DNA from 2 places in the Marinobacter flavimaris genome. Region 2 is predicted to be linked to the other one. Evidence: predicted binding sites of a transcription regulator. Region 2 holds the regulator's gene; the other holds the start of a gene.

Region 1 (5,600 bases), 2.0 Mb from region 2:
ACGGCCTATGGGAAGAAGGTCCCTTAAGCCCGCCATGAGTTTCGGGGCCCCCCGGGCCCCGCAAAACTCATGGCGGCAACGAACTCTTCTTCTTGATTCTTTTGGGGTGCTCGCATGAAGCGTAAGTTGTTAGGTGCTGTCGTCCTTGCACTGGCGACACTGGTGTTTAATCCTGTCTGGGCGCAAGAGGCCCCCGCGGTTGATCGCACGTCTACCGGGGGTGCTCAAACCCTGGAAGACATCCTGGCTCGTCAAAAACAGTTGGAAATTGACGAGTCTTTTCGCTCGGAAAACCTGGGTAATCCTGCCAATGCGGCACCGATCAGTGGTCGACTCGGCACCCTGGGAGGGCGCTCGGATTCCGACATCTATCGTGCCATTCGATACAACAAGATTGACCCCAGTACCCAGGCCCGGGGGCCTGCCGCTGACGTCCTGATCCAGGACGGAGGCATACCCTGGTACAAGTTACGAGAGGGGCCGGTCATCACTTACGGTGGCAGTGCAATCCTGGCTATCATTGCGCTACTGGCAGTGTTCTATTTTGTGCGCGGAAGAATCAAAATCACAGGCGGCCCTGCGGGCACCACGGTTGAACGATTCAAAGCCATCGAACGATTTGGTCACTGGCTGTTGGCGGGCTCGTTTGTCGCATTAGCTATAACGGGGTTAATCACCTTGATGGGTCGCAGTTTCCTCATTCCGGTTATGGGGCCCGAGGCCTTTGCCACTCTGGCTGCCGGCTCCAAATGGCTTCACAACAACATTGCGTGGGCCTTTATGTTGGGGCTGGTGATGACCTTCTTCATGTGGGTGGCGCACAACATCCCCAACAAGCTCGATTGGCAGTGGCTCAAAGTGGGCGGCGGCATCTTCACCAACGCCCATCCGTCAGCGAGGAAGTTCAACGCCGGTCAGAAAATTGTTTTCTGGACCGTGATGTTGCTGGGTTTTTCAGTCTCGTTGTCGGGCCTGTCATTGTTGTTTCCGTTTGAAATTCCAATGTTTGCCAAGACGTTTGGCGTCGTGAACACTGTTTTGGGAACGGATTTGCCGACAGTGCTGACGCCGCACGAAGAGATGCAGTATGCCAACATCTGGCACTCTATCGTGGCGTTTGTGATGATGCTGGCCATCATTGCCCACATCTACATCGGCTCGGTCGGCATGGAAGGTGCCTTCGACGCTATGGGTAACGGCCAGGTTGATCTCGAATGGGCTCGTCAACACCACGATCTGTGGGTCGCTGAGGTTGAAGCCAAACAAGGCAAAGGAGGTTCGTCGTGAAGGTAATGATTTCGGCTTTTATCGCGGCCCTGCTCATTGCCACGGCTGCACCAATGGTGCTGAACCAATTTGGCTGGTCGTCGGCGGAACAAACCAGCGCAGAGAGCGTTCGCCTTGACTGATCAGTCCGAGGTATACCAGATCGACGCCGTCGGTCTGGTATGTCCTCTCCCCATCCTGCGCTTCAAAAAACGGACCAAAGACCTGCCCGGCGGAACACTGGTCGATTTCCTGGCGGATGACCCCACCGGCCGAAAGGACCTTCAGGCCCTCTGTGATATCACCGGCCACCGGATTGAATGGACCAGAGAAGAAGAAGCTGGCGTCACTCGTTACCGCATTTCCCTGGCATAAAACGGCATCGAAATCGTCAATCTTTTCCTACACTTCACCACGCCCTCTTGGAAAATCAGGCGCCAACCCCCTATCTTAAATTAGGACTCCTAATAATTGGAATTCCGATGAGTTCAGACCCACTGTGGGAAATGATGATGCCTGAAAATGTCGAGGGACTGGCCCGGTCGATTCCTGGTGCTGCGGAAACCATGACCTTCTGGAGGCACGAGTGGCGGATCAAGTCAGCATCCGGTGTTGTGAAATGACTGAGTGGTACCGGCACTCCCAAACAGCGTGAAAACGGAGACATATGCTGGAATAGCGTGATCATTGATGTAACACGGGAACGTCAGATCCATAGCAAGCAAACCACCGTAAGCCTACCCTCATTTCTATTTAATACAGACTAAAAGGCCAAACAATGAGCGACAACAGTCGACCGGTAATTCTGACTGCCCGGCAAATAAGATTCCTGCAGGACCTGATCCTCGAAAAGCAGTACCAGCTTGCCGCTCAGCAGTCAGAGAATCAGCAGAGCACTGATTACAGTCAACTCAGCGAGCAGATGAGCCACACAACAGATCTGCTGATGCAGCTGACCGACGCATTGCCGGAAGATTGCGCAATTCCCCTCCAGGAAACTCCGGAAATCCCGGCGAGCACCTGCCCCTAGTGACCACCTCGTGGATGCTTGCGGGCTTCCAGGTTACCCAGCGACATTTTCACGTCTCGATCCGAAAGTTCTGGAAGATCGTCAAAATTCGAAACTCGCGGAAATTTCGAATCGATCACAGTCGCCAGCGTATCGTCGATGCACAGGGTGTCTGCCACGGCCTGATGACAACCGGGCATCAGGATTGCCCTGATCTCGCCGATTTCTCTTGTTCCCGTCTCAACGTCTCCGGAGCGACTGGCGCTGATCACGGTGAGCTTTTCGGCCCAATCCACAGCGCGGCCATCAACAGGTTTCGCCTCAATCCGCTCACAGGCTGTCAGGGTTGCTTCAAGCAACGTTCGGAAGTTAGCTGATTCAGCCAGCCGCTCGGCCTTTTCGCGAGCACTGCGATCTTCGTCAGGCACCAATAGTATGTAGGGCGTATTATCAACAAAGACACCCCAGTAGTCGGCCGCAATGGCTTCGGGTTTCGGGTAATAAACCCCAGCGGTCAGGGTCGAATGCTTTTTCCTTCTAGCCAGGAAGGCGCCTTTTTTTTCACAATCCAATTCTTTGCCTCGGTCTTTTCCGGTTTTCACTTCTTGCACGGGTCGTCCAGCAATGGCCATTGAACGATAGGCTCGAGCCCCATCGGTGGATCATTTCGTGGACGCAGAAATATGGTGATTGCAAGAAGGTTTTACAAATCCGCAGCCAGGCCTGTGCCTGCCGAGCGACATTTCCGCTCTTTTGGCAGCACATATGCGTCGTAATCTCTGGAATGATTCACGAATGACGCAATAATGATTAAGGAAGCATCGATCCCGGCCGATATAAAAAAAGATCGCAGTAATTTGCGTGCTCCAATAGTCCGTAAAGCTTATAGATTCTGGGGAATCAGCATGTCTATCAGAAAACTGTTCATCGTCTCGATTGCCGCTGTTCTGCTGGTCATCGCAATACTCGCAAGCGTTGTGATCGCTTTAAACACGCAGAAAACGATCACGGCAGATGTCGCTGAAAGGCAGAGTGATCTTGTCGAGGAGATCACCGGAATGCTCTCCATCACCGACGAGCTCATGTCAAAACGGGTGAAGAATTCGCTGAATCTGCTCATTGAACGCGGCCAGCAACTCGGAGCCGCCAGGATCCAGGGAACCGAACCGGTCGCAGGCAAACCCGTTCCGGCACTGTTTCTCGGCGACACCATGATCAACAACAACTTTGACCTGGTGGATGGCATAACCGGGATCATGGACGGCACAGCCACTCTATTCGTCAGGGATGGACAGGACTTTGTCAGGGTTTCCACAAACGTAAAGAAAGACGATGGATCCCGTGCCATCGGCACCAAACTGAATATGGCGGGCGCGGCCGGGCAGGCCATTAGCCGGGGCGAAGCCTACTTCGGACAGGTCGATATTCTCGGCAATCCCTACCTCACCGCTTACAGCCCTATCCGTAACGCCTCAAACCAGATTATCGGCATCTGGTATGTGGGCTATTCAGCGGACCTTGAAGAACTTGAAGCGGACATCACCTCATCCAGCCTGCTGGAAAGAGGATTTCTCGCCCTGGTGGACGACAAGAATCGACTGCGCATGCACTCCAGCTCCATTGAGTCCGATCCACTGCAAAACCTGCTGGAATCTGAGCCGGAAGACTGGAACCTTGCACGTACTGCGTTCGATGCCTGGGGGTACCAGATTATCACCGGCTACTCGGAAGACGAAGTGGCAGCCATGGTTCGCAATCAGACCATCAAGACGGTCATGGCAATTCTGATCGGCGGACTGGTGCTGATCGGCTGCCTGAGTGCCCTGGCACAACTGGTTGTGGCTCGACCTCTCCAAAAAATGATCGATGCCATCAACGACATTGCCAGCGGCGAAGGCGACCTGACGGTGAGGTTCAATGCAACCGGCAAGAGCGAATTGGACGTCATGGCCCAAGGCTTCGATCGCTTGCTAGACCGGTTACAAACTACAATTTCAGAAACCAAAAGATCCTCGGAAAGCCTGCTTGAGGCCTCGTCGAGTCTAAGGGGCATAGCATCAGACTCCGCCACCGTCGTCTCGCAACAAACCGAGGAGACCGAGCAGGTTGCAACCGCCATGAATGAGATGACAGCAACCGCTCAAACTGTTGCCGAAAGCGCCTCCAGGGCTGAAAACATTGCCAAAGAGGCGGATGGTCTGGCCGAAAGTGGCCAATCGCTCATTGCCAAAACCACGGCGAAAATACAGAGCCAGCTCGACAACAACCAGAGCTCAGTGCAAACCAGTGCTTCGCTGAGAGCTGCATCGGATAACATCGGCAATATTCTTTCCGTCATAGAAAACATTTCGGAACAGACTAATCTCCTGGCGCTTAATGCAGCGATTGAGGCAGCGCGAGCCGGAGAACACGGCAGAGGTTTTGCGGTGGTGTCAGACGAAGTCAGAAACCTGGCCCGTCGGACCCAGGAGTCCATCAAAGAGATCCAGGACCAGATCAATCACCTGCAGGAAGGCGTTGCCGGTGTCACCGACGTTATTGAGGTGGGCAGTCAGCTAGCAACTGAAACCAACGACATGATCCGCGAAACCGGCAACGCGATCGAGGCACTGCGCGAGGGCGTTCGAACCATTCGGGACACCAACATTGAAATGGCAAGCGCCGCCGAGCAGCAGAGCCAGGTTTCTGAGGACATCAACCAGCGCCTTGAGCACATTCGGCAAATGGCTGGTAGCAGCCAGGAGAACGCCGCATCAACCAATGAGGCGGCAGAAACGTTGAAGCAACTAGCGGAAAAACTGAAGTCTCAATTGGACTCTTACAGGACCTGACCCAGTTTCCATACCCGGCAATCATTCTTAAATAACGAACGAATCGATCGGATATATATATTTTTGTTCACAGCAAAAGCCTCGGATACTACGCGTATTAAATACTCCTGATTCCGAGGCCCTCGCATGTTCGATGTTCAGGCGATCGAATCCTTGTTCTCACTGCTGGTACCGCTGCTTTTCGGTGCCGGAGCAGTCGCGACCGGATTGGCAACCAACCAGAGCAACCTTCTCGCACGGTCATTGACCTTCAAGCTTGCCTTTGTATCGGCTTTGGCCGCCGCAATCGGAAGTTGGTGGTGGCCGGTCGATGGCGTCTGGTTCAGTCACGCGCCTCTGGCCTCAATCATGTTGCTGCTTATCACTTTGCTGGGAATGGTGCTGGGACGCTTCTCGGAGAGGTATCTTGCGGGGGATCCCGGCCAGCGCCGATTTATGATCTGGCTTCAGGTGATCCTCGCCAGCGTTGCCATGATCGCCATCACCAATCATTT
Region 2 (5,600 bases):
CGAAGAAGATGGCGCATTCCCGACTAGGGGCGCGGGCGGGGCGGCTCCACGGCCGGCGGGTCGGGATCTGCCGCCGGGCGGTGACGCTGGTGGCGATCAGGGTCGTCAGCTGCCGGCACCCGGAGAGACCAAGGAGCTGGGCTGGGACGACGTGTCCACCGTCGATATCGTCGGTCTGGAAGTGGGTTACCGGCTGATTCCGCTGGTCGACAAGTCCCAGGGTGGCCAGTTGCTCAGCCGCATCAAGGGGGTTCGTAAAAAGCTGTCCCAGGATCTGGGCTTCCTGATGCCTTCGGTCCATATTCGCGACAATCTGGATCTGATGCCCAACGTCTACCGCATCACCCTGATGGGGGTGACCATTGCCGAGGCGGAAATCCATCCGGACCGCGAACTGGCCATCGACCCGGGTCAGGTATTCGGAAAGATAGAGGGCATTGAAGGCAAGGATCCGGCGTTCGGTCTGGATGCCAGCTGGATTGAGCCGGACAAGAAAGACCAGGCCCAGACGCTCGGCTATACCGTGGTTGATGCCAGTACGGTGGTCGCCACCCATCTGAACCAGGTGCTGCAGAAACACGCCCACGAACTGCTGGGCCATGAGGAAGTCCAGAAGTGGCTGGATCAGCTGGAGAAGATTTCTCCGAAGCTGGCCGAGGAACTGGTGCCCACCACCGTTTCCATCAGTCTGCTGCTGAAAGTACTGCAGAACCTCCTGAAGGAGGAAGTGCCGATCCGGGATATGCGGTCCATTGCCGAGGCCATCGTGAACGTGCATCCGAAGAGCCAGGATCCGAAGCTGCTGACCACCGTAGCCCGGCAGTCCCTGCGCCGGATGATTGTTCAGAGCATCTGCGGCAACGAATCGGAGATACCGGTCATCACCCTGGACCCGGATCTGGAACAGTTATTGCTAAAGTCAGTTCAGCAGAGTCAACAATCCGGCGGTCAGGAAGATATTGGCCTGGTTCTGGAGCCGAATATGGTTGAAAAGCTCCAGCGCTCCCTGCAGGAGAGTGTTCAGCGCCAGGAGATGCTCGGCAAGCCGGCCATTCTGCTGGTTTCCGGGCCCCTGAGGCCGGTACTGGCGAAGTTTGCCAGTTATGGGGTAGAGCGCCTGCATGTGCTCTCGTACCAGGAAATTCCGGATAACAAACAGATTACGATCGTGGCGTCCGTTGGCCAGTAACGGCGCGGATGACAGAGCGGACAGCGCCGGCACGGCGTTGCCGGTGGAGGAAGAGGCATCATGAAAGTAAAACGGTTTTTTGCTCAGACCATGGCAGAGGCGCTCAAGCAGGTCAGTGAACAGATGGGGCCGGACGCCGTGATCCTTTCCAATCGTCGGGTCGACGGCGGTGTCGAAATTGTGACGGCGCTGGACTATGACGAGAATATGGCGCGCCAGCGACTGGGCAACCAGGCAGAAGAAGCCACCAACGGGTCCCGCTTGGCCGAGATGCAGGCCGACCAGCACAGGCGTCTTGAGGACGAGCTGAGCCGGTCCCGGGACCGCATCCGTGAAGTACGGGAAAAGCGGGCATCGCAGGGCGCGAGCTACGCCGGTTCGTTCGCTGCCATTCAGGAAGAGGTGAGCGGTGGTTTTGGTGATATTGAACCTCTGCCACAGGCGCCGAGGGAAGCCTATTCCGATGAGCTGGCGCAGATGCGGGCCGAGATCAGCTCGCTCAGAGACATGATGCAGGGCCGTCGGCCGCAACCGGAGCCGGAGGTTTCTGCGACCACCGCCGTGCAGCAGAGGCTTGCCGAGCGCTTGCAGGAGTTCGGCCTCGGCAGTGATCTGGCGGGGTCAATTTCCCGTCGTCACAAGGCGGGGCGTCTGGAAGACGGTTGGAAGCAGTCCCTGAAAATACTGTGTACCGGGGTCCGGACCTCCCGCATGGAGTGGCTGGATGAGGGCGGCGCCTACGCGTTGGTGGGGCCGACAGGGTCCGGGAAAACCACCACCATCGGAAAACTCGCCGCTCGCTACGTGCTCAAGCATGGTTCCGATTCCGTGGCCCTGGTTACCACGGATCGCTATCGGGTGGCGGCGCACGAGCAGTTATTCGTGTTCGGTCGGATCCTGAATGTGCCGGTTCGGGTCGTGGATGAGAGCCACAGTCTGGACGATATTCTGGACGAGCTGTCAGACCGTCATCTGGTGCTGATTGATACCGCCGGACTGACCAGTGCGGACAAAGGCTATCAGGAACAGCTGGCCGAACTGGCTCGCAGCCATCACAATATCAAAACCCATCTGGTGGTCTCGGCAACCAGTCAGCCTCGCATCATGAAATCCGTGTGGCATTGCTATAAGATGGCAAATCTTGCGGGCTGTGTGATGACCAAAATCGACGAGGCCCTGACGCTGGGTGAGTCTCTCGGGTTTGTGATGGAAACCGGTCTGCCGGTAGCCTATTACACAGACGGCCAGAAGATTCCTGAAGACCTGCACCACGCAGAAGCCGTTCCGCTGGTGCGGTTGGCCGTGGATCGGCTGAAAACACTCCAGCAACAGCAAGCGGTCGCAGAGGGCCTGAAAGAGCACGCCTGAGACCGGACAGATTGACAGCAGGCGTCGGAGACAAAGCCGGCGAAACGTGGCGAGAGACCAAAAACAGTATGAGCAGAGCACATCCGGTACAGGTGATTGCAGTTTCCGGCGGAAAGGGTGGTGTCGGCAAGAGTAACGTGTCGGTGAACCTCGGAATTGCCCTGGCGCAGAAAGGCCGGAGAGTGGTGCTGCTCGACGCCGATCTGGGGCTGGCCAATATCGACGTCTTGCTGGGCATCACTGCCAATCGCAACCTCCAGGATGTTCTGGCCGGCGATTGTGATCTGAAGGACGTTCTGGTGAATGGACCCGGTGGCATCAAGATTGTCCCCGCCTCTTCCGGTACCCAACGAATGACCCAGCTCAGCCCCATGGAACATGCCGGGCTGATTAATGCGTTCAGCGAACTGGGTGATCAGATCGATGTCCTGATCGTTGATACCGCCGCCGGGATTTCCGAGTCAGTGGTCAGTTTTCTGAGAGCGTCTCAGGAGCTGCTGCTGGTTGTCTGCGACGAGCCGACCTCGATCACCGATGCCTATGCCCTGATCAAGCTGATGAACCGTGATTATGGAACCAACCGCTTCCGTATTCTTGCCAATCAGGTTCGGAATGAGCAGGAAGGCCGGCATCTGTTTGAAAAACTGACCCGGGTCACCGAGCGCTTCCTCGATGTGGCACTACAATACGTAGGAATAGTTCCCTACGATGAGGCCGTGAAGAAAGCGGTTCAGCGGCAGCGTGCGGTGCTGGACGCCTATCCCAGGGCGAAAGCTTCACTGGCCATCAAGGCGCTGGCGGACAAGGTAGATAGCTGGCCGTTGCCGTCCTCGCCCCGTGGGCATCTGGAATTTTTTGTGGAGCGGCTCGTCGAAGTCTGAATCGGATCCAGTCAAACAAAAAACCGGATACATGACATTGGCGAAAAACCTCGGAATCTATAACCAGTCAAGTGCGCAGAAGCCGGCTCAGCTCATTGAGCAGCACGCGCCGCTGGTCAAGAAAATTGCCCTTCACCTGATGGCTCGCCTGCCGGCGTCCGTCCAGCTTGAAGACCTGATGCAGGCCGGCATGATCGGTCTGCTCGAGGCCGCCCAGCGTTACAGTTCTACCAAAGGTGCTACCTTCGAGACTTACGCCGGTATCCGTATTCGCGGCGCCATGGTGGACGAAATCCGCAAGGGTGACTGGGTGCCACGTTCTGTTCATCGCAACGCCCGTCGCATTTCCCAGGCCATCAAGGCCGTTGAAGATAGACTTGGCCGCGAAGCCCACGACCAGGAAGTGGCCGAAGAGCTGGGTATGGGGCTACCCGAATACCACTCCTACCTTTCCGATTCCAACAGCGGTCGACTTTTTAGCCTCGACGAGCTCAATGAATCCGGAGAGCTGCCGATAGAACAGACAGAGACGCAGGATAATCCCCTTGAGGGGTTGTCCTCCGATGCCTTCCGGCGGAGCCTCGCTGAGGCGATTGAAGACCTGCCGGAGCGGGAAAAGCTGGTGTTGAGCCTTTACTACCAGGAAGAACTGAACCTCAAGGAGATTGGCGCGGTGCTCGGCGTCAGTGAGAGCAGGGTAAGCCAGATTCACAGCCAGGCAGCCCTGCGCCTTCGGGGACGGCTCTCGGATTGGCGTCAGGAATCGGACAACTGACCGCGTTCAGTCTGTGTCGCCAACGAGGTAGTCTGTAGTTTTTGGTAACCGATGCTTTACAACCGAAGCAAAGGTCCGACAATAAGCGGTTAAAACAGCGGCCTGCTAGACTTTGAACGCAAAGGTCAAACGAATTCCGGGTGTTACTAACTGGAGGTCCCATTGGACAAAAACATGAAAATCCTCATTGTGGACGACTTCTCCACAATGCGACGGATCATCAAGAACCTGCTGCGTGATCTTGGCTTCACCAACACCGATGAAGCTGACGACGGCAACACGGCACTGCCAATGCTCAAAAGCGGCAAATACGATTTTCTGGTGACCGACTGGAACATGCCTGGCATGTCAGGCTTCGACCTGCTCAAGGCCGTTCGGGCGGACGAGAATCTGAAAACCCTGCCGGTATTGATGGTAACTGCTGAGGCCAAGCGCGACCAGATCGTTGCCGCTGCCCAGGCAGGCGTAAACGGGTATGTGGTCAAGCCGTTCACCGCTGCCGTGCTCAAGGAAAAGATTGAGAAAATCTTTGAAAGAATCCAGTAACCAGAGGTCGGATGGCTCTCATGAGCGATAGCAAAAAGAACCATCGGGGCCTTGAACCGGAGGTGACGGAAAAGCTCCAGCGGCAGGCAGCGGAACTGGCCGAGAGTGTTGATGCGGGTGATTATGCCAAAGCCATGACCCTGATCAATGAACTCAGCGAAGTCAGGGATCAGAGTCTGTACCGTGAGGTAGGGCGGCTGACGCGGAGCCTGCACGAAGCAATCCGGAACTTCCAGATTGATCCCCGTAACGCCGAGCAACAGGAAGCACTGTCAAAGATGACAGATGCCTCTGATCGTCTCGAATACGTTGTGCAGATGACCGGTGAAGCAGCCAACCGGACCATGGACCTGGTTGAGGAAACCATGCCGGTGGCCAATGCCCTCAGAGACGAGGCCGCCGCGTTGCGTGATGAGTGGCAGCGCCTGCGTCGCCGGGAAATGCAGCCGGCTGAGTTTCGCGAGCTGTACGGCCGGATTGATCGCTTTTTTGTCAGCATGGCAACCGATGCCGACACCATGTACAGCAACCTGTCGGAAATCCTGCTGGCTCAGGATTATCAGGATCTGACAGGTCAGGTCATCCAGAAGGTCACCGCCCTTGTGAAAGAGGTTGAGGAGCAGATGCTCAGCCTGGTGGTGATGGCCAGTCATGTGGACCAGCTCACGGGCACGGTGCACCAGATTGAAGAAAAAGAAGAGTCTGCAGAGAAGGGCGTCGGGCCCCAGATCAAGGCCGATGAGCGTGAAGATGTAGTTTCGGGGCAGGACGACGTAGACGACCTGTTGTCCAGTCTCGGTTTCTGAATAATGAGGGTAACGCATGGCGTTTGATGCTGATG

Evidence for each region. The regulator FliA, encoded in region 2, starts transcription of late flagellar genes. The targets are predictions, from matches to a motif close to CTAAAGTTTNNNNNNNNNNNGCCGNTAA.
Region 1: a site for FliA is predicted at 3,086-3,113, ahead of ACGK9W_RS18625 (methyl-accepting chemotaxis protein). Genes of this name have one in related genera too.

Annotation. Positions count from the first base shown of each region.
Region 1 is NZ_CP171359.1:3,991,848-3,997,447, reverse strand. Features, by position in the region: gene fdh3B (formate dehydrogenase FDH3 subunit beta) at 1-27, shown strand, start outside; gene ACGK9W_RS18655 (formate dehydrogenase subunit gamma) at 115-1,287, shown strand; gene ACGK9W_RS18650 (hypothetical protein) at 1,284-1,409, shown strand; gene ACGK9W_RS18645 (sulfurtransferase TusA family protein) at 1,402-1,641, shown strand; gene ACGK9W_RS18640 (hypothetical protein) at 1,749-1,889, shown strand; gene ACGK9W_RS18635 (hypothetical protein) at 2,045-2,296, shown strand; gene ACGK9W_RS18630 (hypothetical protein) at 2,293-2,847, opposite strand; gene ACGK9W_RS18625 (methyl-accepting chemotaxis protein) at 3,181-5,106, shown strand; gene ACGK9W_RS18620 (NADH-quinone oxidoreductase subunit L) at 5,233-5,600, shown strand, end outside.
Region 2 is NZ_CP171359.1:1,962,541-1,968,140, reverse strand. Features, by position in the region: gene flhA (flagellar biosynthesis protein FlhA) at 1-1,189, shown strand, start outside; gene flhF (flagellar biosynthesis protein FlhF) at 1,250-2,557, shown strand; gene ACGK9W_RS09105 (MinD/ParA family protein) at 2,626-3,438, shown strand; gene ACGK9W_RS09100 (RNA polymerase sigma factor FliA) at 3,470-4,213, shown strand; gene cheY (chemotaxis response regulator CheY) at 4,376-4,759, shown strand; gene ACGK9W_RS09090 (protein phosphatase CheZ) at 4,780-5,565, shown strand; gene ACGK9W_RS09085 (chemotaxis protein CheA) at 5,582-5,600, shown strand, end outside.